DNA from 4 places in the Cytobacillus sp. genome. Region 4 is predicted to be linked to each of the others. Evidence: riboswitches for the same ligand, from Rfam matches in the RefSeq annotation. Region 4 holds a riboswitch; each other region holds the start of a gene.
What was found. Region 4 has a riboswitch for thiamine pyrophosphate ahead of thiC (phosphomethylpyrimidine synthase ThiC). Riboswitches for the same ligand answer to the same signal wherever they lie in the genome.
Positions count from the first base shown of each region.

Region 1 (7,429 bases), on a different contig from region 4:
GTGCATAATCATAAAACTAAGCAGCACCGAACACGCAATAAGCAGCAGGCCGCTTAAGGCAGCCAGAGAAATGGTTTTGACCTTACTGTCCAGCTTTTCAGGCTTCATCATCATGCCGATGTGAGCCCCGATTAATAGCTGTGATAAATCCAAAACAGCAGGCGGGAGTCCGGGTCCATTTATACCGGAAAGGACAAGGGCCGCTGTTCCCATAATCGGACCGAGAAGGTACGGGGTAGGGAGCTTCAGGCGTTTGCTTAGGATTATGCCGGCAAAAGAAACAAAGACAAAGAGTAAAATATCTGGGAATAAATGACCCCATAAAGGTTCTGCGGCTTCAAAACCGGAACCGCTCGGGACATTCAGCCAAGGTCCGAATACCAGTACAGGAACAATGAAGATAATCATGGAAAGCCGTGCGACCTGCATAAAGGTAACAACCGTGATATCGATTCCTTTGACTTCCTCTGCCAGAAGAATCATTTGAGACAGACCTCCGGGAATACTGCCGATTAAAACCGTGGGATAGTCGATGCCCATTAATTTCGCAATGAGAAGTGCAGATATGCCGCTAAAGAGAACCATGCAGACGGTAACGAGCAAAATAAAAGGGAGCTTCTGCAGGATAAGCAGAACTGCTTCCTGTGTAAATGAAAGCCCGATGCTGTATCCGACGATGATAATCCCCGCATCACGAAATCCGGCTGGCCAATAAAACGGAATCCTGCTGAGCCGGCTTCCAATCATAACAGCAGTCAATGCACCAAGCAAAAAGGCGACCGGAATATGCATTAATGAAAATAATACTGCACCTAATACAGCAGTAAGAAAAGTGATCAATAAATTTTTATTCACAAAAAAACCTTCTTTTTATTTAGTATACCTAAAGATATTTATACCATATAAAAACAATGAATAAATTACAAGTTTTATAAAATCATATGTTTTCATACAATTTATTAAGAGAAGTCCATTTTATAGAAGGGGGACTAACCATGCCGGAAAAACTAAGCCATTTTGTTTTCATCTTATCGTTTATATGTCTTGGTTTATTTTTGCTGCTGGGTTTTTCGCCTCTGTATGATATTTATCTGAATAATATCGGCCATCGTCCATTTTCGCTTCTTCTGCTTCTGACAGTCATTGTCTTCCTCGTGAGTGTTTTTGTTTTAAAGAAAGTCCAAAACTGGCAAGCGGGTTTTCATGTATTATTTTCCATTATCCTCACCCTGTTTCTTTCATCCGTATTAGCAATCATTGTGTTCTTTGGTGGCCTATTTAGGTAAATATAAAGAGCCTGCACCATTAACGGTACAAGCTCAGCCAATTTATTGGGTTGGCATCCAGTTTACTTTCCATATTCCTTCGCTGTTTTTGCTGAGGCCGAATCCAAAGCCATCCTCTTCAGATATGGAAATATATGCTGAAGAGTCATCGCTAATGACTTCTTCTAAATGTGCATTCTTCACCCTATGCAATAATGTCTGTTCTTCTGGGATCGATGGCGACTCGCTTATAGCATTCAGGTAATGATTCAGGGTAGGGAATGGTTTTCCGATTTCCGGATCATGGTTAAACAATGCATATTGAGTAGAATAATCTTCAATTTCTTCAGCAAATAAGTACAGCTGGAATACTTCTGCCGGGCTTAAACCTCTTAAGATCTCATCCGTTCCTCTTAAAGAAAATTCTTTATACACATGGTTTAAAGGCTCCGGCAGGACCAGTTCCGCATTAATATTTAGGGCCAGCTGGAATGGAACAGCATGGAATTGAGGTTCTTTTGGGGCTGCCAGCTCCAAGACTTCAGCCTGATGTACAGCGCCTTCCGGTGCGCGATATCCATCTAAAATTAAAGAAACACTTTCTGCTTTAATGGGTGCGGCTGTGCCAAATACCTTTTTTAGCATCTCCTGATCGGTTTCATTAAAAGTTATTTTTATGGTCTTGCCATCCATGATCGGCAGCAATTTTAAAGAATCACGATCAGGCTGAAAGTATACAATTTCATCCTGAAAATCCAGAATGCCTGTAACCGCTGCCTTTCCAGTAAAAACTGCAGTTATGCGGCCATATGAATCCTTCTCGTAACCATTCAGTTTCCAGTTATTTAGCATAGCACCCTCTGTAAGGCCGGAATAAAAATCTTTATTTGAAATGACAGTCTCCTGTCCATTTTGCTTGTTAAAGTCATCTGTCTGGATTCCGGCAATCCCGCCAATCAACAGGACAAACCCAGCAGCTGCAGCGGCAGAAAGAAGCTTAGGAACATAGTCTTTTTTCCTGCCTTTAGCAGCAGAAGTGGCGATTCGGTTTCTGACTCTCTGTTTTTCTTCTTCTGTGAAAACAGAATCTTTCGTCCATGCAGCATTCAACTCTTTCTTCACTTCCTGATTCAGATCAGCCATGCTGTTCACCTCTTTCTGCAGCAGATAGTATCTTCTTCACTTTTTCCTGTCCTCTGTACAGTCTTGTTTTAACAGTAGAAATAGGAATATTAAGGGTTTCACTTATTTCAGCCAGACTGAGATCCTGGTAATAATGGAGAAGGAAGACTTCCCGGTATTTTACTGTGAGGGATTCAATCGTTTTTAGCAATTCCTGATGTTCATCCCGTTCAAGAAATGAAGCTTCCGGATCTTTTTCTCTATCCTTCTTCAGGAAAAAAACCTTTTCATTCAGGACCATATTTCGATAATGCCAGCTTTTAAGATAGTCTTTGCTTTTATTAATAGCGATTGTAAAAATCCATGTTTTAAAAGAAGATCTTTGCTGGAAACTTTCCAGCTTCTCATAAACAGTAATAAAGGTATCCTGTGTTAAATCGCTGGCCGCATTCCAATCATTCACATAGCTGTATATCAATCTCTTCAAAACGGTTCCATACTCATCCATGATCATTTCAAGAACGAGAGCACGATCCACTTGATCAGCAATTGACCGTTTTACATAATCATCAGAGCTCACATGACTGCCTCCTTGCTAAATTGCCAGCTGCCGATTCCGGCTGCCTTTTGTTTCCTGACAGTTAGACGACAGATACAAGTAAATCGCTTCAACTTTTGGCATCTATTAAGATTATACAAAAAAAGCGCATACCATTTGGTCTGCGCCTGATTATTTAATCCGATTAAATAAAACCACATCCATGCATAGCTTAAGAACAGAAGGAGCAAAAATAACAAGGAACATTCATCATTTCCTCATTTGTTCATATTGAGTAATTCTGGCCTATACAATTAGATTGGGAATAATGATCGCTATTTTCGAATAAATGATTCTGCCCAAATGCTTTGTTTTTGATGGGACGATTATTTATTTATATAATGGATTTATTGTGCAAGAAAGAAGGGAGATTATTATGTCACAATCAAATATTGCTCCACAGATCAAATTAATCGCTCTTGATATGGATGGAACCTTGTTGAATTCCAGAGGGGAAATTCCAGATGAAAACCGCAAGGCAATACGGGAGGCGAAGGAAAAAGGGATTGAAGTTATTTTAAGCACGGGAAGATCCAGGCTCACGGCAGGCGATCATGCTGATTCTTTGGAATTGAACTCCTATTTGATCACGGTCAACGGCAGTGAAATATTTGGCCCTGGTGGAGAATTAATCACAAGGACTCCTGTTGATTCTAAAGTAATGGAATGGATGTGGAATTTATCCCAGTCACATAAGACCAAATTCTGGGCAACCAGCTGCGAACAAGTTTGGATGAATGAAATGCCAGAAAATATTCATGACCATGAATGGCTTAAATTTGGATTTGATATATCAGATGATGAGATCAGGGAACTCATTCATAAAGAGCTTCGAACAAAAGGGGACCTGGAAATTACAAATTCCAGCTTAACTAATATTGAGGTAAATGCTCTGGGCATCAATAAAGCCAGAGGTATCCAGAAGGTAACTGAGATTCTTGGCATTTCGATGGAAAATGTAATGGCAATGGGAGACAGCTTAAATGATATTGCCATGATAGAGGAATCTGGCTGGGGAGTAGCAATGGGAAATGCCCAGGATATTGTGAAAGAAACAGCCAATGCTGTTACGGGAACTAATGATGACGCTGGTGTTGCAAAAGCAATCCGAAAGTGGGCTCTCTAAGATTAAAAACCGGCTAACATGCCGGTTTTTGGTTTATTTGGATGCTCTTTTGGCAATTAGAATGGTTTCTTCCAGTGCTATTTCCACATTTCCTTTAATCGCCCTGGAAATCATACAGGATGCTTCAGCTTTTTGCGCCAGCTTTCGCGCAAGTGAATGATCCTTTTCTGTCGCATCAGCTTTTAACAAGATAAGGGGGCGATGAATAATTTTCCTATACGTAATCACTCCTTTGGTTACATCCACAATTCCAATTGATTCCATCGTAAGGTCTTCTTTTTCGAGTTTGCTTCGTTCCATCATGGCTGCCAGGGTAATGATATAACAAGTTGCTGCAGCCCCAAGCAGCATTTCATCCGGATTTGTTCCGATTCCGGGACCTTCCATTTCTGGGGGAATGGAAACCTTTGTTTTCAGCCCTCCAGTCTCAATTTCTCCAACATCATTACGAAGTCCAGGCCAATGTGCTTTTAAATGGAATTGGTGTTCAGCCATTCTTTGATTCCTCCAAGTTATGTATTTCTATTTAAACCTTAAAGAGGAACAGGCAGAATTGCAAGACTTTACAGATTTAACGTTTCAGGCTAAGATGAAATCAGCCAACTTAATAGTTTTACTGCTAGGGGTGCCCGATGCTCGCGGGCTGAGAAAGAAACCGGACTGTTTTTTACCCTTCGGACCTGATCTGGATCATACCAGCGTAGGAAAGTAGTAATTGCGGGGAACGATGTTTTTTCTCTTAGATTATTCAGCCAGGTCCAATTTCGGATCTGGTTTTTATTTTGTTCTCAAAAACAAATGAATTGGCTATCAATAAGGAGGATTTTCTATGAATCTTAACGATCAGATTGTCATTATTACAGGCAGCAGCAGAGGGCTGGGCAAAGAAACAGCAAAAGCATTCGCGAGGGAAGGGGCGAGAGTTGTCATTAACTATTTCCATAGCGAGGAAAAAGCACATGCTCTACAGAAGGAAATTGGCGAAAAAGCCATTGCCATTCGTGCTGATATCCGGGACAGAGGTCAAGTGAAATCAATGTTTCAAAAGGCGAAGGAACACTTTGGAGGCCCCATTACAACCATAGTCAATAATGCACTGGTGAACTTTCAATTTGACCCTATTTCAAAAAAAGATGCAGAAACAATTAAATGGGACGATTACAAAAACCAGCTCGAAGGTGCAATTCTTGGGGCTTTAAACACAGTCCAGGCTGGTCTGGAAGATATGAAAAAACAGGAGTTTGGCAGGATAATCTCGGTTGGGACCAATCTATTCCAGAATCCAGTTGTACCCTACCATGACTATACGACCAGCAAAGCTGCTCTATTAGGCTTCACCAGGAATATGGCGAATGAGCTGGGCCAATATGGGATTACTGCGAATATGGTATCAGGCGGTTTGTTAAGAACGACAGACGCCAGTGCTTCGACATCCGAGGAAGTCTTTGAAATTATCGAAAACTCAACTCCATTAAAAAAAGTCACAGATCCTGCAGAAGTGGCTGATGCAATAGTCTTCTTCGCTTCTCCCTGGGCAAGGGCGGTTACAGGACAGAATTTGGTTGTGGATGGCGGACTAGTTATGAATTAAAGGAGGAATTAATGTGAACATTCAGGAGATTAGCAGCCTATTGGAAAAACTAAGAGATACAAATCCTCTGGTACATAATATCACCAATGTGGTGGTAACCAACTTTACGGCAAATGGCCTTCTGGCTATTGGGGCATCACCAGTGATGGCATATGCACATGAAGAGGCAGCTGACATGGCTAAAATAGCTGGCGCATTGGTTCTCAATATGGGAACACTGACTGAAAAAGAAGTAAAAAGCATGCTCATAGCGGGTAAGTCAGCAAATCAGCATGGAGTGCCGGTCATTTTTGACCCTGTTGGTGTCGGCGCGACGGCCTATCGTACAGAAACAGCTAAAAGACTATTAGAAGAATTAGATATTACCATCATAAGAGGCAATGCAGCAGAAATTGCCAACGCAGCAGGACAGAAATGGAGTATTAAGGGCGTAGATGCAGTTGAAGCAGCAGGGAACACTTCTGAGCTTGCTAAGTCGGCAGCAAAAGAACTTGGTGCAGTCACTGTTATCACAGGAAAACAGGATATCGTTTCAGATGGAAGATCCACATTTGCCATTAACAATGGCCATCCTCTTCTAACGAAAGTAACAGGTGCCGGATGTCTTCTTACTTCTGTAATAGGAGCTTTCGCTGCTGTTGAAAAGGATCCTGTAAAAGCAGCAGCAGCTTCATTGGTCGTTTATGGATCTGCCGCAGAAATTGCAGCAGAAAAATCGGATGGCAAAGGCCCAGGAACTTTCCAAGCAGAGTTTTTGAATAGCTTATATAACATTTCTGCTGCAGATGTTGAAGCATATGGATCTTTTGAAAAAACGATCGGATAGGAGGCTTTTAAATGAAAGTGAATAAAGCTTTAACCATAGCGGGTTCAGATAGCGGCGGCGGCGCGGGCATTCAGGCAGACTTAAAAACATTTCAGGAACTCGGTGTTTTCGGCATGTCTGCTTTGACTGCTGTTACGGCTCAAAACACCAAGGGCGTTCAGGGAGTTTATCCAATGACAGCAGAGGCAGTGTCTGCTCAAATTCAGTCCATAGGAGAGGACCTCAGACCTGACGCTGTAAAGACAGGAATGCTTTTTAGTGCAGATATAATCGAGAGTGTTTCCAATGAAATCGTGAGATACGGATGGAAAAATGTCGTCATAGATCCAGTGATGATTGCAAAGGGAGGAGCAAGTCTTCTTCAGAATGAAGCGATATTAGCGATGAAGAAGCGTCTTATTCCGCTCTCTATGGTGATTACCCCGAATATTCCAGAGGCAGAGGTTTTAACGGACATAAGGATTCGTTCGCTGGAGGATAAAAGAGAAGCAGCAAAAAAGCTGCATCACCTTGGAGCAAAAAATGTCATCATAAAAGGCGGCCATGACGAAGCAAAGGACATAGCAGCAGACCTTCTATTTGACGGAGAAAGTTTTTCGGAATTTAAGAGCAGCAGAATACAAACCGCCAATACACATGGAACAGGCTGCACTTTTTCGGCTGCCATTACCGCTGGCCTCGCAGACGGTCTTTCTGTGCCAGAAGCTGTTGATCGAGCGAAAAAATTCATCCAGGCCGCCATTGAATTTGACTTGGGAATTGGCAGCGGTCATGGTCCTACCAATCACTGGGCGTTCAATAGAAGGAAGAAGGAGACTGAAGTTTATGGCCGTTAATCCGCAGGCAATGAGAAACTTATTAAAAGTATACTTTATAATGGGCAGCACTAATTGCCATCAGG
Region 1 is NZ_CAXQGS010000052.1:54,644-62,072, forward strand. Features, by position in the region: gene ACEQ1T_RS09310 (AbrB family transcriptional regulator) at 1-855, opposite strand, end outside; gene ACEQ1T_RS09315 (hypothetical protein) at 996-1,286, shown strand; gene ACEQ1T_RS09320 (hypothetical protein) at 1,329-2,408, opposite strand; gene ACEQ1T_RS09325 (sigma-70 family RNA polymerase sigma factor) at 2,401-2,967, opposite strand; gene ACEQ1T_RS09330 (Cof-type HAD-IIB family hydrolase) at 3,362-4,111, shown strand; gene ACEQ1T_RS09335 (OsmC family protein) at 4,145-4,606, opposite strand; TPP riboswitch at 4,723-4,835, shown strand; gene ACEQ1T_RS09340 (3-oxoacyl-ACP reductase) at 4,941-5,702, shown strand; gene thiM (hydroxyethylthiazole kinase) at 5,716-6,528, shown strand; gene thiD (bifunctional hydroxymethylpyrimidine kinase/phosphomethylpyrimidine kinase) at 6,540-7,364, shown strand; gene thiE (thiamine phosphate synthase) at 7,354-7,429, shown strand, end outside.
Region 1: it holds a riboswitch for thiamine pyrophosphate, as region 4 does, so the genes downstream of both, ACEQ1T_RS09340 (3-oxoacyl-ACP reductase) here and thiC (phosphomethylpyrimidine synthase ThiC) in region 4, are expected to answer to the same signal.

Region 2 (7,429 bases), on a different contig from region 4:
ATGTCCAATGTTTGATCATAAGCAGCTAACTTCATGTTGAAATTCAAAACGAGTGAGCTCATGATCCCTCCGAAAAATAAGGAAGCCAGAACGATATGAAGAATTTTTAGCCATCTGGCTGCTTTTGTTCCCATCTTTTTCAACCTTTTTCCCTCCTTGTTAAATCACTTTATAAGTGTAGCAAGGGAAAAAGGCGGTCCCTATCAGCTTGAGCAGTAAATTGGGATAGGGCTTGGGGCTTAGTTTTCTTATTAACTTTTATTAATCACGTTGTATGCACCCAGTAGTTTTCCATTAGGATCCAATCTTGTTTTATGGGATTTCAACATATTAGTCCTTCCTTTCAATTGATGTTTTACCTATTTTACAAAGGGCCTGAAAAATCCTTCTATATATGCGTGAAATGCAAGGATTGGTACATATTAATTTAGAGAACTATAAGGAAGGAGCAAGTGAATTGACCAGAAAAGATGAGCAAAATAAAGAACAGACACAAGGCCCAAAGGAAGAGAGGGAACTTGTCAATGAGTTTGGAAAATATAAAGGGGAACAGCCGGTTCCGCAGCCTAAGGATTATGATGAGATAGAGTATTAAAAAAGCAGGATCAGTCCTGCTTTTTTTATATTTAAGTCTCTGGCCTTAGAATATTTTAATGCTAAGGGAGCTTTAACCTCCTTGTATTCTTTTCTACACTATAGTTAAGAAAAGCAAGAGGGGAAAATGTATGAATGGAAAAATTGAGGTTGGTTTTCATGGACTTATCATTTTAATAGCATCGCATATATTGCTTAATTTAATGCCGACACTTTTGCCCGTTTATAAATGGGTTATGATTGCAGGCATGGCTGCCATATTAGTGATGGATTTTTACTTTTTTGCTGCAGGCAAGTTCTCACGATTGAAATACAGCAGACTGGCACTGATTTATATGTTCAGTCTGCTGTTAATAGTTTTTATTACCTTTTATTTAACAAAGATAGTTGTTCTGACTGATGCATATGGGTTCGAGAGAATGCTTAGGGAATATGAAGCCGAGGGCAAGTTCATCTTTTTCTTGGTTTGCTTTTTACAGCCCATTCTTTTGCCGCTTCCTGAAGCCGTAACACTTCCTGCCGGAAGTGCCGTTTTCGGTCCGGCTGCAGCTGCCTTTCTTGGATTCACAGGTACACTATCAGGGATTATTGTTATGTTCTTGACTGCAAGGATAGGAGGATTAAAGCTTGTATCCCGGTTTATAAAGGAGCGGCATCTGATCAAATACCAAAAATACATGGAGAAAAATGAAAACACCATACTAATGCTGCTGTTTGTTATTCCGATATTGCCAGATGAGATCATTTGTGTTGGAGCAGGAATGGGTGGTGTTTCATTTAAAAAGTTCCTGGGAATTGCGTCTATTTCCAAAATGGCAACATCCTTGCTGCTGGCTTACTCTCTTTCATTGGCCAATGCATTATCTTTATCTGGCTCACAGCTTTTATTAGTCGTTTCGGTTGTGATAGGGGTATTTTACAGTGTATTTCACTTTTATAAAAAGAAGAAGAAAAGAAACTACAAGGATTGTCCGTAAGCTTTAAATGGTTCCTCCTATCGCTGTCAGTGAAACTATTCAGGCAACGATAGGATAATCACTCAGATAGATGCGAAGATTCCCGATGCTTTGGCAACCAGCTGATCCCGGTCGTTATAAATCAGGCAGTCTGTGTGGTTAAGGGTGCGCCCTCTTTTCACAAGGTGAGCATTGGCGAGAAGAAATTCACCTGTCGCCCCCTTTAGGAAAGTGACCTTTAAATCAGCTGTCACCACGGATTGCATCTGGTTTTCATCCGGCTCGAAAATATTCCCCATCGCTACATCCGCAAGAGTGGAAATGATGCCTCCATGAACCAGCCCCGCGCTGTTAATAAAGAGCGGCTGGATTGGCAAAGTCACTTTCATATTGCTTTCACTGATTCTTTCGTAATGGAATTTCAGAAATTCATCAAAAGGCTGTTTGATTAGCATTTTGCACACTCCAATTTCATTAAGGTTAAAATGTTTATTCACGATTTTTAATTAAATCCCTGCTTATTGCAGCTAATTTATATAGGAAAGGCTGCATTCCTGTGAATCTATGATTTTATTAGATGGTTTCTTAAAATCCAAAAAAGTGTTATTATTTTCAATAAATTCAAAAAAGGCGGGGCTGGAATATGGCAAAAGTAGAGAATATTAGTTTCGCGGAAAACTTTCCTATTTCATTTAAGGAACTGGAAGAAGAAGCAGAGAAAGTAATGGGAGCTGGCGGATTTGGCTATGTCCAATCAGGAGCCGGCGGAGAAGAAACGCTGAAAAAGAATATAGAATCCTTTGCAAAATACTCAATTGTACCGAGAATGCTGAGGGATGTTTCAGTGCCGGATATAAGTGTGAATTTATATGGAAGAACGTATCCTTATCCAGTTTTCCTGGCACCGATTGGAATGCAGCGCCTTGAACACAGTGAGGGAGAGCTTGCATCTGCCCGGGCGGCAGCTGCGTTTGGAATTCCTTTTATCCAAAGCACTGTATCCAGTTATTCCATTGAAGAAATCGCTAATGCAACAGGCGCGAGCCCAAAATGGTTCCAATTATATTGGTCCAATTATGAAGATGCTGCGTTCAGTATGGTGCGGCGAGCGGAGGAATCCGGCTATGAAGCCATTGTGTTAACTGTTGATACGGTGATGATGGGATGGAGGGAAGCGGATCTAAGAAACAATTTTTCACCGTTAAAGCTTGGCTATGGAAAAGCAAACTATGAGAGCGACCCAGTCTTTATGGCCTCTCTCCATGACGGGGATGTAGTTCAGGGAATCCTTGATAATATCCATCATCCGACATTGAGCTGGGAGCATATTGCAAGGCTAAAAGAGAAAACAAGTCTGCCGATTCTATTAAAGGGCATTCTCCATCCGGAAGATGCCAGGCTGGCTGTTGAAAAAGGGATAGACGGAATCATCGTTTCCAATCATGGCGGAAGGCAGCTTGATGGAGTGATTGCAGCGATTGATGCGCTTGGACCGATCGTGAAGGAAGTCAAGGGGCGGATTCCAGTATTGTTTGACAGCGGCATTCGCCGAGGATCCGATGTGGTCAAAGCACTGGCATTAGGAGCCGACGCAGTTTGCCTGGGGCGGCCATATGTGTACGGATTGGCCATTGGCGGGCAGGCTGGGGTTGAAAAGGTGATTGCCAACTTTATAGAAGAAACGAAAGTATCGCTTTCTCTGGCAGGGGTGGGGAGCCTAAAGGAGGTAGCGGGTCTGCAGCTGGTTCGATAGTTTCGGAGCATAAATTGAAGAGTTCTTAATACATTGCATCAAAAAAAGTATTTAAGCAAAAAGATTGATGACAGTGCCGGAATAATTTGATAAGCTTGAGATAGCTTATCAAACTAAATATCTATGCAACTACTAGGGGTGCCCCGAATGTGCGGGCTGAGAGGAAAGCGCGTTATAGCTTTCTGACTCTTATGGACCTGATCTGGTTAATGCCAGCGGAGGGAAGTAGGATTTGACTATATGTCAATTCATATACTTAAACCAAGCCAGGTCCTTATGGGAATCTGGCTTTTTTGTATACATACTTCTCATCCTGATAAGCAATCAGGCGGCCCTTTAGAAAGGAGGTTTAGATGAACAGAACCCGATTGTTAACTACGATGGCTTTATTTGTGGCAATTGGGACACTGGGTTCCCATTTGCTCTGGTTTCCGGCAGGCATAGCAAAGGCCTATCCGGTGCAGCATGCGGTGAATGTATTGGCAGCGGTGACGCTTGGACCCCTGCCTGCAGCAGCTGTGGCATTTATGATTGGCCTGCTTCGTAATTTGCTTGGATTCGGGACGCTGCTTGCGTTTCCAGGAGGCATGATCGGTGCGTTTTTGGCAGGTGTGCTTTATTTGAAGTTCGGCCGGAAAATATGGGCTGCTGTAGGAGAAGTGGTAGGTACCGGCTTAATTGGTGCATTGTTTGCAGTACCTTTTGCAAAGGTTCTCATGGGGAGCTCAGCTGGGGCATTCTTCTTTGTGCCGCCATTCCTGGTCAGCAGCATTGCCGGTGCGTCCATAGGCTGGATGGTTTTGGCAAAGGTTAAAGAGAAGAACTTGGTTCAGAATATGTGATGATTTTGGGCTGGCGAAGCTAGTTGAATAAGCAGATAAGCGGAGTGCAGCATAGCAATCTGACTTTATGAGCGATTTTTAAGAGTTATGGGCGAAATCCAAAATTTATGAGCGAAAAACGTCAAGTTAGAAAATCGGTAAAAAACAATTAGAATGTTAGAAAACTGCTAGGGGCGCTACGGCTGAGATAAGGAGCTTTTCCTTTGTCCCTTGGAACCTGATCTGGATAATGCCAGCGCAGGGAAGCAGTGAGGACCTCGTTATATATCCTCATGCTTTTTCCCCGGCAGCTTCTGTAATGAATAAGGAGGCTATTTTTTATGACTTTTTCAGAGATTCTGCGCAAAGAAAATGAAGATTTGTTTCAGCTGATATTTGAGCACCCGTTTGTCCAGGGTATCGGGAGAGGGGACGTGCCGAAAGAGGCGCTGGCCCATTACATTAAAGCGGACTTTGAGTATCTGAATGCGTTCATGCATATTTATGGGATTGCCATTTCAAAGTCTGCAGAGCGTAAGGATATTTCTTATTTTAATCAGCAAATAGAATTTGTATTGAACAGCGAAGTACATCCCCACCATAATTTTTGCCAGCAGATTGGGGTGGATTACGAAGCATTGCAGGGCTATCCGCTCCCTCCAACAGCTGATCATTATGTTAAGCATATGATGTATCATGCCCACACAGGCGGCATGGGTGAGATCCTTGCTGCATTATTGCCTTGTCCATGGACTTATTGGGAGATTGGGCTTGAACTCATGAAGCAATATGAGCCAGATGAGAACCATCCGTTTTATCCATGGATCTCTTTTTATGCAAATTTAAGGGTCGAAGCTGTGACCATGAATATGAGGAACCGTTTGGATGAGCTTGCTGATGCGGCATCACCGGAAGAAAGGCAGCGAATGAAGGATGCTTTCCGAAAAAGCTGCCAGCTGGAGCTTGGCTTCTGGGAGATGTCTTATACCTGCGAAGAGTGGCCGGCGGGCAATCCTGCAGCAGTCAGATAAGAAAAACGCCTGCATCTGCTTTATGGCAGTGCAGGCGTTTTTTCAAAATCCCATCTGTAATGAGCGGTAATGGGAGTCTTAAAAGAAGATAGTTTTACTTCTGCTGCAAATGGTGTGGAGTTATGTATAACATATGGAATGCCATCTTTCGTCCGTTTGTCAGATATGATTGCCACATGGTTGAATTTAGGAGAAAGGAAAACCACAATGTCACCCGGCTGCCATTGCTGAAGGTTCTTACCATCTCCTGGATTCAGTTCAGTTGTTAATGACTTTGCGAAGCGGCTAAAGAAGACATTCTGGTTTGGCACCCTTCTAAAATCAATGTTCGGATCAGGCTTGCCCTGCACTCTTGAATACAAGTCCGTATTCTCGGCGATATCCTGATCAATAAGATCCTTTAAGGTTACATCAGCCCCCTGGAATCCCCTCCAAATCACATCTGTACAGACACCTTCGCCATCGGGCGGATAGCCTCCCGCATAGTAGGCACTTTTATATGGCGTGCGCTGGTCTACTTCTTTTCTGGCTGTCAGGACCATATCTAGCGGATCGGCAATGCCGTTTAGATTTGAATCGGCCTGTGAATAATCAGAAGGCACTGCTATTTTCTTTGCAAAAGGACTTTCGAAATGAATGCCGATGGAATCCAGAATAATTCCATTTCGGAAAAAAAGAATGAATAAGAACAGTATTCCGATTATGAAAGCAAACACTTTTTTTATCATAAAAAGTCTCCTCATGTATTTTAATGATTAGACGGAATTATTTTCCAATGAGTTACATGAAGATATGATAAGATTGTTATAAAGATGCATAAAAGAGGGGATATTATGGCTCATCATATAGGGATATCGGGAAGTGTCATTTTGTCTGACAGCAAGCTGTTTCATGAACTTTTTAAACGTCATTTGCCGCATATAGAGATAGGCGAATTTCAAGATGAGGAAGCCTTTCGCTGCTTTATTGAAATGCTGGGTAAAACAAACAAAAGCTTTGGTCTTCATTCGCCTCTTTTCCGGGGGCAAAGCAAATATGATTTGCTGGAAAAGATCAGTATGAATCCGGAGGAAGCCTGGATTCAGTTTGAGGAGGAAGTGGAAAGGATGTCCCGGCTTAGGGCTGAATACATATTGGTGCACTTCCCTTACTTTAAAAAGGAAACCAGCAGGAATCCGGCAGAGGTCATTGAGGAGGGACTCAAGAAACTTAGTGTTCTCCAGAGGAAATATGGGATTTTGATTGTGTGTGAACCTAAATTGGGATTCAAACAATCGCCAGCAGGAATTCAATATCTTGACCGTTTTTCTGTAGAGACATGGAGGAAATACGGACTCGGACTTTGTGTTGATATCGGGGATTATATATTGGCCGCTGGCGAGAAGGCCATAAAATATATAGAAAAATGGACCGAGTTCGTGAGAGTCGTTCATTTACATAATGTTGAATACCAGGGCGATAAATATATTTGGGTACCTGTGCATCCATCTCATGAGAATGATGGCAGTCATCATAAAATTAAGAAACTGATGGATTTTTTAGCAAGGAATGTGAGGAAGTATTTTTTGTCATGGAGTACACTCCACACACGAACCCTCCGGAAAAAATGGCAGAAGAAGGTATCAGGTGGGCAATAGAGGTGATTGAAGAAGGATCTGCTAGTTAGGCAGCAGGCCCTCCTGGCAGAATTTTGTGCAGGTTGAAAATGAAAGGTTATCATAGTGAGTATGGGAATAACCATGTATATATGCTATGATATATGTGAAACTTTTCACAAAGAAGAGGAGGTTAATTAATTCTTATGCTGGGATTAAAACTAAAAACTGCCCTGCAGGCTTCCATTCTTTTTACTTTTGGTTTTTGGCTTCTCTTTTTCTTTTCTGAAGGGGGATTGTTTTCCTTCTTCCTGGTTATGGTTTTTTTATACTGCTTTTTCGGAAATGTGATATACGGTGTTCCAGTTTCGCTGCTTTCTGAGTTTCTTACTAGAAATCTAGCAGTATGGCGGTTTCCGGCTGCTGCATTTATACATACCTTTTTGGCTGCAGTCACTTATTTTATTATGGAAGGGTTTGCTTTCTACGCATTTATTGCTGCGGTGCTTTTCTTTTTAATAGATGAGTGGAGGAAGTGGGACCGCGAGATGCCAGGGGGCAGGAAGGTTACCTTGAATGCAGCAGGTTTCCTTGCCGCTTGCCTCCTGCCGATAGTGTTCTTTTGGATGCTCCAGCAGGCAGATCTGGAAGAAAAAACTCATGACCTTTATCTGATTCC
Region 2 is NZ_CAXQGS010000076.1:38,430-45,858, reverse strand. Features, by position in the region: gene ACEQ1T_RS14645 (DUF2269 family protein) at 1-134, opposite strand, end outside; gene ACEQ1T_RS14640 (hypothetical protein) at 458-595, shown strand; gene ACEQ1T_RS14635 (TVP38/TMEM64 family protein) at 726-1,571, shown strand; gene ACEQ1T_RS14630 (PaaI family thioesterase) at 1,634-2,005, opposite strand; gene ACEQ1T_RS14625 (alpha-hydroxy-acid oxidizing protein) at 2,194-3,303, shown strand; TPP riboswitch at 3,428-3,544, shown strand; gene thiW (energy coupling factor transporter S component ThiW) at 3,657-4,145, shown strand; TPP riboswitch at 4,305-4,406, shown strand; gene tenA (thiaminase II) at 4,466-5,155, shown strand; gene ACEQ1T_RS14610 (DUF1287 domain-containing protein) at 5,176-5,883, opposite strand; gene ACEQ1T_RS14605 (sugar phosphate isomerase/epimerase) at 5,989-6,792, shown strand; gene ACEQ1T_RS14600 (hypothetical protein) at 6,957-7,429, shown strand, end outside.
Region 2: it holds a riboswitch for thiamine pyrophosphate, as region 4 does, so the genes downstream of both, tenA (thiaminase II) here and thiC (phosphomethylpyrimidine synthase ThiC) in region 4, are expected to answer to the same signal.

Region 3 (7,429 bases), on a different contig from region 4:
AATATGGCTTTCTGCTTCAAGAATGATTTCATTGCCCGGTCGGCAGTGTGTTAAGATGGCAATCTGGTTTCCCTGAGTGCCGCTCGTTACAAACAGAGCTGCCTCCTTACCAAGCACCTCAGCAGCGGTCTCTTCCAACTTATTGATTGATGGATCCTCTCCGTATACGTCATCCCCAACTGCTGCTTCATAAGCAGCTTTCCTCATTTCTTCAGTTGGCTTTGTAACTGTATCACTTCTTAAATCAATCATACCCTCACCCTGTCCTTCTCTATTTTTAGTCCATGTTACTGTACTATTCAGTATTTTTCAACAAAGAGAGTAATTAGGGTGTCGCAATAAAGTTCAAAATTTGTTCAAAAGTTGTTTTGATGGCCAAAACCCTGCAATAATGCTATTTGTGCAAAATTATCAGCCACTCTAACACCTTACATTTATTTCCTTCTCACTTTTGTCACAACTTTTCATATTTGCTTATGTTAATATCATTTACACAGTGATAACTAAGTTAAATAAAGGTTTTAAGGATGTTTATGTTTATCAGCTATATATTTTTTTGGCATCTTTGTGAAAACCCGCACATTATTTGTGAATTATTTAACAATAGTTTTTGTCAAAAAGGAGATGAAACATCAGATGAAGAAAATGCTGCTCTCTTTAACAGCTCTATTGCCCTTAATGGTTCTCAGCGGCTGTAATATGGTTGTATTTGAACCTCAGGGCCCCGTTGCAAGAAGCATAACCGAATTAATTAACTGGTCCCTGATCTGGATGCTTCTTGTCGTTGCAGTTGTATTTGGATTATTCGGCTACATTGTCTGGAAATACAGGGAACGACCTGAAAATAAAGATTATGAACCCCCGGAGGAGCATGGCAGTACACTCCTTGAAATTATCTGGACCGGGATTCCGATATTAATTGTCATTGCCCTGACAATCCCGACAGTAAAAACTCTTTATGCTCTGGAAGAAACACCAAAGGGCTATGAAGAAAAAGAACCTATTACAATACATGTAACATCTGCAGACTGGAAATGGATCTTCAGCTATCCTGAAGAAGGCATTGAGACAGTGAACTATGTAAATATACCGGAAGATACGCCAGTTCTCTTTAAGATGACATCTGCAAGCACCATGCAATCTTTCTGGGTGCCAGCTCTTGGCGGACAAAAGTATACCATGCCAAAAATGGAAACAGAATTGTATCTTGTTGCAGACAGCCCTGGATCTTATGAAGGCCAGAACACGAACTTTAACGGCCGTGGATATGCGGATATGAAATTTGAAGTGCTTGCACAAACCCAGGAAGATTTTGACCAATGGGTTGACGACGTTAAGGATACAGCTCCCAAGCTAACGGAAGATGAGTATGAAGGGCTGCTGAAGCCTACTCATTTAGGAAGACTGACATATTCCAATACTCATTTAGAATGGGTCAATCATGCTGATCCAAATTCGAAGGCTTATACAAATCCTGAGCTCTACAGAGGGCATGGATATCAAGGTAAAACCTTCGAAGAAGATGACAATTATAAAAATGAGAATCCAAACGTAATCGAAGGTCATGGCGAAGAAGAAAGCCATGATAGTCAAGAAAACCATGGAGGTGACCATCATGGGCATTAAATGGGATGAGTTTTTTATTACTGGGGACCCCCTTATACTAGGTTCACAGATTGCTATATTGTTAACGATGATTGGTGCAGTCGCTGGCATCACTTACTTAAAAAAGTGGAAATACCTTTGGACAGAATGGCTGACTACAGTTGATCATAAAAAAATCGGTATCATGTATATCATCTCCGCAGTATTGATGTTTTTCCGCGGCGGAATGGACGGCTTGCTGATGAAAGCTCAGACAGCGAGACCTGAAATGGAGTTTTTGAATTCCCAGCACTATAATGAAATCTTTACAACACACGGCGTTATTATGATTCTTTTCATGGCTATGCCGTTCTTAATTGGTTTAATGAACGTTGTCATTCCGCTGCAGATCGGTGCGCGTGACGTTGCTTTTCCACAGCTGAATGCTCTAAGCTTCTGGCTGTTTTTCAGCGGAGCTATGCTATTTAATATTTCCTTCGTAATCGGAGGATCGCCTGATGCAGGCTGGACATCTTACTTCCCTCTTGCAGGCAAGGAATTCAGCCCGGGAATCGGCAACAACTTTTACGCAGTCGCACTGCAAATTGCTGGTATCGGTACTCTAATGACAGGTATAAACTTTATCGTCACGATTTTGAAAATGAGAACAAAAGGCATGACACTGATGAAAATGCCGATGTTCACATGGACTACCTTTGTAACATCCATTCTGATTGTGGCTGCTTTCCCAATTTTCACAGTTGCATTGGCGTTGATGACATTCGACCGTCTGTATGGAACACACTTCTTTACAGTGTCAGGCGGAGGAATGGATATGCTTTGGGCTAACCTGTTTTGGCTATGGGGACATCCTGAGGTTTACATTGTTGCCCTTCCTGCTTTCGGGATTTTCTCAGAAGTTATTGCAACATTCTCAAGAAAATCTTTGTTTGGATATAAATCAATGGTATTTTCCATCCTTGGAATTGCCCTTTTAAGTATGGTTGTATGGGTTCACCATTTCTACACAATGGGATCAGGCCCTGCAGTTAACTCTTTCTTCTCCATCACGACGATGGCGATAGCCATACCGACCGGAGTTAAGATGTTCAACTGGCTGTTTACGATGCGTAAAGGCCGCATAAAAATTACTTCCGCCATGCTTTGGGCACTGGCATTCGTCCCATGCTTTGTTATAGGCGGGGTTACAGGTGTAATGCTTGCAATGGGTGCAGCGGATTATCAGTATCACAATACATTATTCCTTGTTGCCCACTTCCACTATGTATTAATTCCAGGTGTAGTATTTGCCGTATTTGCAGGTCTGTACTACTGGTGGCCAAAAATGTTCGGTTTCATGCTGAATGAAAAAATCGGAAAATGGCATTTCTGGCTCTTTGTTATTGGTTTTAACGTAACATTCATGCCTATGTTCTTCCTTGGATTAAACGGAGCTGTGAGACGTGCATACACATACTCTGCGGAATCAGGATTTGCACCACTCTTCATGCTATCGGCAATTGGTTCGATCATTCTGGCAGCAGGGTTCGCGGTATTCTGCTACAACATTTACTGGAGCATCCGCTATGCTGACAGAAACATCTCAAGCGACCCATGGGATGCAAGAACATTGGAATGGTCTACTGCTTCACCAGTTCAATTCTATAACTTTGCAAAGCTGCCGGAGGTTAAATCCCTTGATCCTTTCTGGCACATGAAGAAAAAGAATGAAGGCTTAACGTTATATGACAGTGAAATTGAAGAGATTCATATGCCAAGCAATTCCTGGCTTCCGATTTATATGGGTGTCATCTTCGGCATCGCAGGCTTCCTCCTTGTATTTGAATGGCACATTGCTGCAGCTGTAGCTGCCATCGGCATTTTTGCTGGTTTGATCATCCGTTCATTCGATTACAATGAAGGCTTCCATGTTAAAAAAGATGAAATTCACAGAATTGAAAATGCCTGGAGAAAAACAGAAGGAGAGGTGCATGATCATGTCAGCTAAAGTGGATACTTCCTTGCCCCTTGAATATCAAACTGAACAGGATCGGATGAATATTCTTGGCTTCTGGGTTTTCCTTGGCGCTGAAATCGTTCTATTTGCCACTCTGTTTGGAGTATATGGTGTATTATATGAACGCTTTGCAGGAGGTCCAACACATAAAGACATTTTTGTGATCAAGGATGTCATGATTCAGACAGTCCTCCTTTTGACAAGCAGCTTTACAATGGGCATCGCCATTTTTGAAATGCGCCGGCATAACCTGAAAGGGCTAATTACCTGGCTGGTGATTACCCTTGCTCTTGGCGCAGGATTCCTATTCATGGAGATTAATGAATTTATCCATTATGCCCATGAAGGCGCAACGATGCAGACAAGTGCGTTCCTTTCCAGCTTATTTGTCTTGCTGGGTACACACGGAGCCCACGTTACATTGGGTATTGGCTGGGCAACTATGGTCATTATCCAGCTTTTAAAAAGAGGCCTTACCCCTACTACAGCAAGAAAAACATTTATTATCGGCCTTTACTGGCACTTCCTTGATGTAGTCTGGATCTTTATTTTCACATTCGTGTATTTGAAAGGACTGGTGGCTTAAATGGAACATCATCAATCAAAAAGCTTCCCGATAAGCCATGTCATTGGATTTGTTGTTTCCCTTGTGCTGACATTTGCAGCAGCAGGTATTGCCTTAAAAACGAACCTCTCTTTTAAAGTTATCATGTGGATCATCGGCTCACTGGCTGTCATTCAGGCAGGCATGCAGCTTTTCATGTTCATGCACTTAAGAGAAGGCGAAGACGGCAAAACGAACTTGGTAAATATGATTTATGCCGTATTTATGGTTATCGTTATTGTAGTGGGTTCAATTTGGGTTCTGACTTCTGGGCACGCTGCTCATTAATTAAAGATAAGCAGAAGCGCCATGTCCAACCGATGAACCAAATAATACAAAAAACCGGTCTCCCTATTGGAGGCCGGTTTTATTTGTATTGTCTGATTCCCTTGCTTCCCTTTGTCATTTCTTCCATTACATTGATAAAAAATCCAAATCCAAAAATTAGCATGGATGATACCATAATGCTTAAGCCGATTGATAAAACATACTCACCCGTGATACCGCTTACAAAAAAGCTGGAAATAAAGACAATTAATCCTAAAAGTATACCTGCTGCTGTAACATTCCTAAAAAAGTGAAGAACCTTTTGCTGTTTTAATGTCATGTTTTTCATCCCCTTTTATTTAATATTCTAACTATGTTCACAAATTTGTCAAACTTTTTGTCACAAATTTGTCAAATTTAATTTGGCAAGAAAAAAAGCCTTGCAAGATGCAAAGCGATTTTCTACTGATATAGTTTTTTAATGTTCTCCAAATCTTTCTTTAAACTGCATATTTCCTGCCTGGTCAGCATTAACGGCATTTGATCGTACAGTGTAATAATTTGTCCTCCCTCATCTTCCTCATGGATGGATAAATAGTTATACAAATTTTCACATTGATTTTTGTTGAGAATCGACTGGGTAGTGAAACTTTTAACCTTTTGGATCTCAAAGGCACTGGTTTCTGCATCAAAGACACCTGTTATGATGTTACCCTGCAATGTGTTTGACAAACAATCACTCCCCTTTTTGAGTAATATACCCATTTTTCATAAGGAGTTTCCTAAGATATGAAAAAAACCTCTTTGAAATATATTCAAAGAGGCAGATTATAATCAGGAAGCATGTTTTTGCGATTGAATAATTTCATCTGATTTTCTCATGATTAATCTAGGTGCCGAAGAAATAATTAATGCTGCTAAAATGGAACAAAGAATAGCAGCACCAAGCATTGTTGCGCCATTTGCCATGAAGGAGAATAATACAGGCGACATCCCTTCTGGCGCATAGCTTCCAAAGAAAAATACACCTGCTATGAAATGCCAGAAATACCTGGCAAGGCTTCCGGCAAACACAGCTAAAACTATCCAGCCCAATGCTTTGTTCTTGTTTCCCCTGTGCAGCTGACTTTGAATTGGCCGGAAAAACAAACCGGCAAAACCAATACAGGCAAATGCGACAAAGTACTCAATAAATGCCTGAAGCGGAGTGGCGATCCAGGCATCTCCCATGGAAATCTGCAAAATTCCCCATAAGAGGCCTGCGATGAAGCTTACCTTAAAACCCCACCTGAAAGCCAAAATAAAGATCGGAATCATCGCGGCGGAAATGGAAATAGACGGTGACAGCTTGATTGATGGCAGAAAATCCAGAATGATGGCAAATGCTGCAAAAAATGAAGCTTCAATCATCGCAGTTAAGCTTAATTTTTTCATAAAAAAATCCCCCTTTAATCGTTGACGATACCCCAAGGGAGAACAAGCAGGCAGAAAATCTCCTTCCGCCTTTTATTCCACATTCCTGCGCTAGCATTATCTAACAGGTTCAAAGGGTCAGAACAGCGAACTGTTCACTCTCAGCAAAATGCTCCCCTTGTGGCACGTTATTGAATTATCCGATTTTAGTATATATGAAATGAAACATTGTGAAAAGGATTCTTTGAAAAAACTTTTTTAATTTATATGCCAGGTTTTCACCCTGCTTGTCACATTTTTTTCACATATTTATGCCATCTGATAGCTGTTGTAGCACACTTTCTTATAAACTATACTATTTTTCCATAATTTACAACGTTTAAAAAAAGTAAAACCCTGTTATTAACAATACTATTTCCTTATAATGTAGGTATGTTCAATGAGGAGGGAAATAGTTGAAATCACGTCTAAAGAAGCCTTCGACGATTGTTTCTATTGCATTGGTGATCACGGTGATTTTGGCGGCGGTTATTTGGACCGTACAAGCAGGAAATAAGGATGTGACAGTTCCGTTTTCTTCTGTGGAAAAAATTATTGCCTCCCAGGATGGAAAGACTGTTGCAGTACAGGAATACAAAAATGGGAAACTGCTGATCACAGCCCCTGATGGCGAGTACATCTCCCATGTGCCTCCCAACAGTGAGATGGTTGATAAATTAGTAGAAACCTATAATATACAATATACGTTCGCAACCACAGGACCTTATACCCCTTGGATTCTGGGCGGTGTAGTCCTTTTGTTTATAGCCATTGGCATTTACCTGTTTAAGTCAGGAAAAGGCGGAATGGGTGCTACAAATACCATGAAACAAAGTGTATCTAAGCCAAAGGCCCTTCCTTCCATTTCACTGGAAGATGTTGGCGGAATTCAGGAAGAAATGAAAGAGGAAATCATGCAGACTCTTTCTATATTAAAAGAACCTGAGCGCTCTCTGAAAATGGGGATTAAGCCGCCGAAGGGAATTCTATTATACGGGCCTCCTGGAACAGGAAAAACATTGCTGGCTCAGGCAATCGCTAAAGAACTTGGAGCCACTTTTTTCTCAACCAGCGGTTCCGGTTTTAATGAGTTGTTCGTTGGTGTGGGAGCTTCCCGAGTAAGAAACCTTTTCCAAAATGCAAGAAAGCATTCTCCTGCCGTCGTCTTCATTGACGAAGTAGATGCATTGGCAGGCAGAAGAAAGCAGCATGGCGGAGAAGAAAGCGAAAAGACGTTAACTGAGCTGCTAGTCCAGCTGGACGGCGGCCATTCCAATGATGGAATACTATTTATTGCAGCGACAAACAGGAAGGATATGCTTGATGAAGCATTCCTCCGTCCGGGACGGATTGACTTCTCCTTCAATGTCCCTCTTCCTGATACAAAGGGCCGAAGAGAGATTATCAATATTCACACAAAAAATAGATTACTGGCTGAGGATGTCATGACAACACTTGGTGATTTAGCAGAAAGCACCTCTGGATTCTCAGGTGCAGATCTTCAT
Region 3 is NZ_CAXQGS010000052.1:88,583-96,011, reverse strand. Features, by position in the region: gene ltaE (low-specificity L-threonine aldolase) at 1-252, opposite strand, end outside; gene qoxA (cytochrome aa3 quinol oxidase subunit II) at 637-1,626, shown strand; gene qoxB (cytochrome aa3 quinol oxidase subunit I) at 1,616-3,592, shown strand; gene qoxC (cytochrome aa3 quinol oxidase subunit III) at 3,582-4,187, shown strand; gene qoxD (cytochrome aa3 quinol oxidase subunit IV) at 4,188-4,493, shown strand; gene ACEQ1T_RS09525 (hypothetical protein) at 4,573-4,812, opposite strand; gene ACEQ1T_RS09520 (hypothetical protein) at 4,935-5,204, opposite strand; gene thiT (energy-coupled thiamine transporter ThiT) at 5,307-5,906, opposite strand; TPP riboswitch at 5,972-6,074, opposite strand; gene ACEQ1T_RS09510 (AAA family ATPase) at 6,341-7,429, shown strand, end outside.
Region 3: it holds a riboswitch for thiamine pyrophosphate, as region 4 does, so the genes downstream of both, thiT (energy-coupled thiamine transporter ThiT) here and thiC (phosphomethylpyrimidine synthase ThiC) in region 4, are expected to answer to the same signal.

Region 4 (7,429 bases):
ATGATGTCCGTCCTGCTATTAGTATTAAATGGACAAGAAAAAAGGACAGTCACGGGGCTGTCCTTTTTCAGTCTATTATCTTAATGCGTCCATCAATCGCGGAGCTGAATGGCTGTGCTAAATTCTGTATATAGTCAACTAGTGCATCTATATCACTTGGACCGGTCACTCTGTTTGTCCCTTTTCGGAATACTGTAAAATTGTCTCCTCCATCAGCGAGATAAGTATTTACAGCGACCGAATAGTTTTTGCTCGGATCAAGTAATGTTCCGTCAGACAGATATATATCATTTATTTTTTCACCTCTAGGCTTGCTGTCATCCCAAGTATAAGTGAGTCCAGAGATCTGAAGAATTCTTGTTGTATTTGGCTTCCATTGCTGTTTGAGGACATCACGAATTTGGCTGCCTGTCAGGTTCATTTTGACCAGTTGATTGCTGAAGGGAAGGACGACAAATAAGTTTCCCCAAGTAACACGGCCGGCGTCAATGTCTGCCCGGATTCCTCCTGGATTGATGAAAGCCAAATCTGTGTTCATCGCTGTCCGCTGGGAATTGGCAATAAGATTGCCCAGGGCTGATTCACCGCTTCTGTTTTGTTCGGCTGTGATTGAGATTGCGGCAGTGCCGATATATCTGTTCACAGTGGATTCTACTTTTCTTTCATAGCGCTCGATCATCCTGGTTATGTCGCTTGCGGGCTGGATATTCTCTTGAAAAACATTTACAATTTCAGCGTGCTTGCGGACAATATCCTTTGTCTGGGGATCTATTTCTATATCTACATCAGAAAAGGCAGTGCCATATGAGTAGGCCTGTACAAGAAGCTTTCCATCCACCACACTGTTCAGATAGTCATGACTATGGCCTCCGAACATAATATCCACTTCGTCATCCACCTGATGGGCTAACTCTATTAACTGGCCTCTGGCATGCTCCCCATTGAGTTTTGATTTTCCAGGGACATGCGCCAGTACCACAATGGCTCTTACTCCTTGTTTTTTAAGTTCTCGGGTATACTTGTTGATGGCTTCAGCTTCATCGATAAAGATCAGTTCTTTCATACTGTCAGGTGCTGAAAGAGCCGGTGTTTCTTTCATGATGACTCCGATAAATCCAATTGGGATTCCGCTGACGTTTACTATTTTATATGGAGGAAGGAAGGGCTTGCCTGACTTTTGGCTGATTACATTGGACGCAATCCATGGGAATTGGGATCCGGAATAATCTTTTGCTGCTGAAGGGCTGCTGCCACTTAGCAGGCGAAGCAGTTCTTCAGATCCCCGGTCAAATTCATGATTGCCGATAGTGCCAATATCAAACCCCATCTTATTCAAAAATTCAATAGTCGGTTCATCCCGCAGGAGAGCGGATACTGGCGGACTGGCTCCAATCATGTCTCCAGCATGAAGCATAATGGTGTTTTCATTTTCAGAAGCACGCTGCCGCAAATAGGCAGCGAGGTAATCTGCGCGTCCTGCTGGTCTGCCGTTAACCTGCCGAGTGACATTCAGCTGTCCATGGAAATCATTAATGCCCAGCAATTGAATTTGCTTGTATGGTGCTTCTGTACGTTCTTCAACATGGCCGTGATATTCTTCAGAAAGACCCTGCTGATCCCATTGTTCTTTTTCTGCAGGCTGTCCGCCGTATAGAGGCATTCCCAGAAAGCTAAATAATATAAGGGAGAAAAGTATTTTCATAATTCATCCTCCAGTAATTGTGGCAGGGATAGTATTTGCAGATACTAGGGATTTAATCGGGTGATGGGCTATTAGAGATCAGAAAAGTTTGGCCTCCTGCCAAAAGGGTTAGGTCTTAAAGAAACATAATACTGCAAAAGGAGATGACAATACATGAATTATAAGAAGCTATGGCTATCAGTTCCATTGAGTGCAGGATTATTGTTGGCAGGATGCGGAACGGATGAACAGGATCCGCCTCCGGAAACGGAAGATGTGGAATTGGAAGATAATCAGATGGAAGAAAACAATAATGAAGATAGTGAAATGCAGGATCCTGGCACATCAGAAGAATCTGATATGGAGGAGCCCGGCATGAATGAAGAATCACCGCAAAATGAAGAGAGTATGGATCAAAGTGATATGGATATGAATGATGAGGAATCTGACGGGAACTAACCTTCATTAAATTACTTAAAACGGCTGCCGCTGGCAGGCGTTTTTGATGTTCATTCACAAGTAAAAAGCCTGAATTAAGGAAAACGAGTTTAGGAGCAAAATAAAGACAACATTTTTTATCTGGCAGAATTCTGAAAAAATTCCTTTCCTTTGTTACCGCAATTCTGTATACTAAAATTGAATTTAATAGCAATAACTAGGGGTGCCCAATAGCTTGGGCTGAGAAAGAAACGCGCTAAGGTTTCTTGACTCTTTGGACCTTATCTGGATCATACCAGCGTGGGGAAGTTAGAATGTGCAAAAGTTTCTTTGTGCAAAGACATCTGCGGTTAAGCCGGTCCATCTTTATGTGGACCGGCTTTTTTACATATATGGCACTTCCTTGGTTCCAGGTCTCGTCCTTACATTTTTAATAAGGGAGAGATGATTAATGACTGCAAGTTCTTTAAATCATGAGAGTATTTCTATTATGTCAAGCTTTACTGGCAGCAAAAAAGTATATGTGAAGGGTTCCAGGGCTGATATAAAGGTTCCGGTGCGAGAGATAGAATTAAGCCCCACTGCCGGAACGTTTGGTGAAGAGGTCAATGAGCCGGTTCGTGTATATGATACGAGCGGACCATATACGGATCCTCAATATACTGCAGATCTAAAGAAAGGGCTTCCCGCTCTGAGAAGCCGGTGGATTCAGGAACGAGCGGATGTAGAAGAATATGATGGGCGGAAAGTAAAGCCCGAGGACAATGGCTACCTCAATGAAGGTGATCCGCGTGCCAATCATAAAGTCTTTCCTGGCTTAAACCGCAAGCCATTGATAGCGAAAAAAGGGAAGAATGTCACCCAGCTTCACTATGCCAAAAAGGGGATCATTACCCCGGAGATGGAGTTTATAGCTATTCGGGAAAATATGGAACCGGAATTTGTGCGGTCTGAAGTAGCAAGAGGGCGGGCGATAATTCCTTCCAATATCAATCATCCTGAGACAGAGCCAATGATTATCGGAAGAAATTTTCATGTAAAAATTAATGCGAATATTGGAAACTCGGCTGTTTCATCCTCAATTGAAGAAGAGGTAGAGAAAATGACCTGGGCTACCCGATGGGGAGCGGATACAATTATGGATCTGTCTACAGGCAAAAATATTCATACTACACGCGAATGGATTATCAGAAACTCTGCCGTTCCGGTCGGTACTGTTCCCATTTATCAGGCCCTTGAAAAGGTTAATGGCATTGCCGAGGATCTTACGTGGGAAGTATACAGGGATACCCTAATCGAACAAGCAGAGCAGGGGGTTGACTATTTTACCATTCATGCAGGTGTCCTTTTGAGGTATGTGCCGCTGTCGGCAAAACGCTTGACCGGAATTGTGTCGAGAGGCGGATCCATTATGGCTCAATGGTGCCTGCATCATCATAAAGAGAACTTTTTATATACGCACTTTGAAGAAATTTGCGAGATCATGAAAGCTTATGATGTGGCCTTCTCCCTGGGGGATGGACTGAGGCCGGGATCGATTGCAGATGCAAATGACGAGGCTCAATTTGCAGAGCTCGAAACACTTGGAGAGCTGACGAAAATTGCCTGGGAACATGATGTCCAGGTAATGGTCGAGGGACCTGGCCATGTTCCAATGCATTTAATCAAAGAGAATATGGATAAACAATTGGAAATCTGTAAAGAAGCACCATTCTACACACTCGGACCCCTTACGACTGATATAGCTCCGGGCTATGACCATATTACCTCTGCAATCGGGGCTGCCATGATAGGCTGGTATGGTACGGCAATGCTTTGCTATGTTACACCTAAAGAACATTTGGGTTTGCCAAATAGAAACGATGTGCGCGAGGGTGTCATCACGTATAAAATTGCCGCTCATGCTGCAGATCTGGCAAAGGGACATCCTGGAGCGCAAAAAAGGGATGATGCCCTGTCAAAAGCCCGTTTTGAATTTCGCTGGAGAGATCAATTTAATCTTTCTTTGGATCCTGAGCGTGCTTTGGAATTTCATGATGAAACACTGCCGGCTGAAGGTGCAAAAACAGCTCATTTTTGTTCCATGTGCGGGCCAAAGTTTTGCAGTATGAGAATTTCTCAGGATATCCGGAATTATGCAAAAGAACATCAGCTTGAAACAAATGAAGCGATAAAGAAGGGACTGGAAGAAAAAGCTGAGGAATTTAATAAGGCCGGGGGAAATATATATCAGTAGTCTTTTTATAGTTTAATAGAAATTAAATCCGCTGGGGGTGCCTGTTTGCAGGCTGAGATTAAAGCAAAAGCTTTAAGACCCTTGGAACCTGATCTGGCATGCCAGCGTAGGGAAGTGGAGTATCGGGTCTGAATTCCAAGGCCCCATACCGCCGCTTTCTATTTAGAAGGTGGTTTTTTATTTGCACAAAATCTAAAAATAGCACGGGAGCATCCGCAATGAAAAAACAGCTGCATGTTATATCAGATGGAAAGCTTTCTCTAGAGGCCTTTGCTGAAATAGCAGGTGAAGTGGAACCCTTTGCAGATAAGTTCCACTTGAGGGAAAAACATCGAACCGCAAGGGAGCTATATGAAGGAATTGAGCTGCTTTGTAATGAGGGAGTCCCCATTCATAAAATTGTTATAAATGATCGGGTGGATGTTGCATGGACATGTAAGGCAGGTGTACATCTTGCTTTTCACAGCCTTCCAGTCCATGTTGTCAAAATGCATTTTCCAGATATGCCCATCGGATGTTCCGTACATTCTCTTGAAGAAGCAGAAGAGGCTGCAAAACAGGGAGCTGGTTATATCCTGTTTGGACACATATTTGAAACCGATTCTAAGAAGGGAGCTCCGCCAAGGGGCACTGGGTCACTGGAGGCTCTCAAAAAGGCAGTAGAAATTCCGGTATTGGCAATTGGAGGCATTAAACCAGAAAAAGTCCCAGAGGTTTTGGAGGCGGGGGCAGATGGCATTGCTGTAATGTCAGGGATTTTGCAGGCAAAGGACCCTGCAGAGGCAGCAAAGCTCTTTTTAAATAAGTTAGATGAGGAGGGGAAATGATGAGGAAAATATTTGACGCCGTTATAGTTGGCGGCGGCATTAACGGTAGCTCCATTGCTTTTCAACTGGCTAAAAGAGGGTATAAAGTGGCCGTTTTGGATAAGGGGAAAATAGCCGGCAAGGCTTCCGGAGCGGCAGCTGGAATTTTAGGAGCCCAAACGGAACTGACAGAAGACGGCCCGCTATTCCAGCTGGCATGCAAAAGCCGCTCCATGTATCAGAGCCTGATTCCTGAACTGGAAGATTTATCTCAAGTGCATATTGGCTATCAAAATAAGGGTGTATATAAAGTGGCGGCTAATAAAGAAGAGGAGCTGGCATTAAAAAGCTTGATAGAAAGCCAGCAAAAAGCGGGTGAGCAGGCCGAATGGTTTTCGATCGATGACCTGATCAAACGTGAACCATTCGTATCAAATAAATTGAGGGGGGCCATGTATATACCGAATGACGGACAAGTACAGGCATATGAATTGTCCCTTGCCTTTGCAAAAGCTTCAATAGCCCTCGGCGCAGAAATATATGAGTATACACATGTATCAGATTTTATTTTAAAAGATAAAAAGGTTAATGGAGTCAGAACCAGCCTGGGAGAACTTCTGACAGATTCCGTTATTGTTGCTTCCGGGGTCTGGAGCAGGGAGCTTCTTGAAAGAACGGGCCTTTCGCTGCCCATTATTCCGGTTAAAGGCGAGTGCTTCTCGGTCAAGGTTGAAAAACCGCTTGTACAGGGGACGATCTTTTCACATGGATGCTATATCGTTCCAAAGCAATCCGGGAGGCTGGTAGTTGGAGCGACGGTTAAGGTAAATTCATTTGATGAGAAGGTGACCTTTGAGGGAATATCCTTGCTGATGGAAAAGGCTCAAAACCTGGTTCCTGTCATCGCGAATGCGGAATGGGAAGGCGCCTGGACAGGAATTCGTCCGCAATCGGCTGATGGGCAGCCTTTTTTGGGACAACATCCAGCATGTGAAGGGTTATACATTGCAGCTGGGCATTTTCGGAATGGGATCCTCCTTGCCCCGGCAACAGGAGAACTGATGGCAGACATCATGGAAGGCAAAACGGAGCAGCCTAATCCATTTGAGCTGTCCCGCCTTGAATGTTTAGTCCATTCGTCAAAAGGGGTGCTTTTATGAATATTGTCATTAACGGAGATGCTATTGTGCTGCCGGAAACAGTTAATTCTGTTTCACGCCTGCTCGAGCACTTTCATTTGGAGCAAAAGGTAGTCATTGTCGAGCTAAACCAGAACATTTTGGATAATTCCACACATGCTGAAACCATACTGACAGACGGGGATCGAATCGAAATTGTACACTTTGTAGGAGGCGGATGATTTGTTGAAAATTGGACCCTATGAATTTAATTCACGGCTGCTGCTCGGAACAGGAAAATATCCAAGCTTTGATGTGCAAAGGGAAGCTGTAGAAGCTTCGGAAGCAGAGGTGCTTACGTTTGCAGTACGCCGTATGAACATTTTTGAAGCGAACCAGCCCAACTTTTTGGAAAAGCTGGATTTAAAGAAATATAAATTACTCCCAAATACGGCAGGAGCAAGTACAGCTGAGGAGGCTGTTCGAATAGCAAGGCTATCCAAAGCTTCCGGGCTCTGCGACATGATTAAGGTTGAGGTTATTGGATGCAGCAAAACACTTCTTCCCGATCCAATAGAAACAATAAAAGCAGCGGAGATTCTATTAGACGAGGGATTTATTGTTCTTCCTTATACCTCTGATGATGTCGTCCTTGCCCGAAAACTAGAAGAAATAGGCTGCCATGCGGTCATGCCATGTGCTTCGCCAATTGGTTCAGGGCAGGGAATCATTAATCCTATTAATCTTCAATTTATTACAGAGCAGGCTGCTGTTCCGATTATTGTGGATGCTGGAATTGGGAGCCCGGCAGATGCGGCATTGGCAATGGAGCTGGGAGCAGATGGTGTGTTATTAAATACGGCTGTCTCCTCTGCCGATGATCCTGTTAAAATGGCAAAAGCAATGAAACTCGCCATTGAAGCAGGAAGGCTGGGCTATGAAGCTGGCCGGATGCCCCAAAAGCGTTATTCATCAGCAAGCAGCCCGGCGGAAGGAATGGTTTTTAGTTGAATCAGCGATACTCCCGCCAGATATTATTTCCTGCGATTGGCAAAGAAGGACAGAAAAAGCTGAGGGAAAAACACGCTTTGATTGTAGGGGCTGGTGCATTAGGGGCTGCAAATGCAGAAACCCTCACAAGGGCAGGCAT
Region 4 is NZ_CAXQGS010000005.1:23,856-31,284, reverse strand. Features, by position in the region: gene ACEQ1T_RS00660 (bifunctional UDP-sugar hydrolase/5'-nucleotidase) at 68-1,702, opposite strand; gene ACEQ1T_RS00655 (hypothetical protein) at 1,856-2,140, shown strand; TPP riboswitch at 2,329-2,443, shown strand; gene thiC (phosphomethylpyrimidine synthase ThiC) at 2,571-4,355, shown strand; TPP riboswitch at 4,379-4,485, shown strand; gene ACEQ1T_RS00645 (thiamine phosphate synthase) at 4,574-5,182, shown strand; gene thiO (glycine oxidase ThiO) at 5,179-6,321, shown strand; gene thiS (sulfur carrier protein ThiS) at 6,318-6,521, shown strand; gene ACEQ1T_RS00630 (thiazole synthase) at 6,523-7,290, shown strand; gene ACEQ1T_RS00625 (MoeB/ThiF family adenylyltransferase) at 7,287-7,429, shown strand, end outside.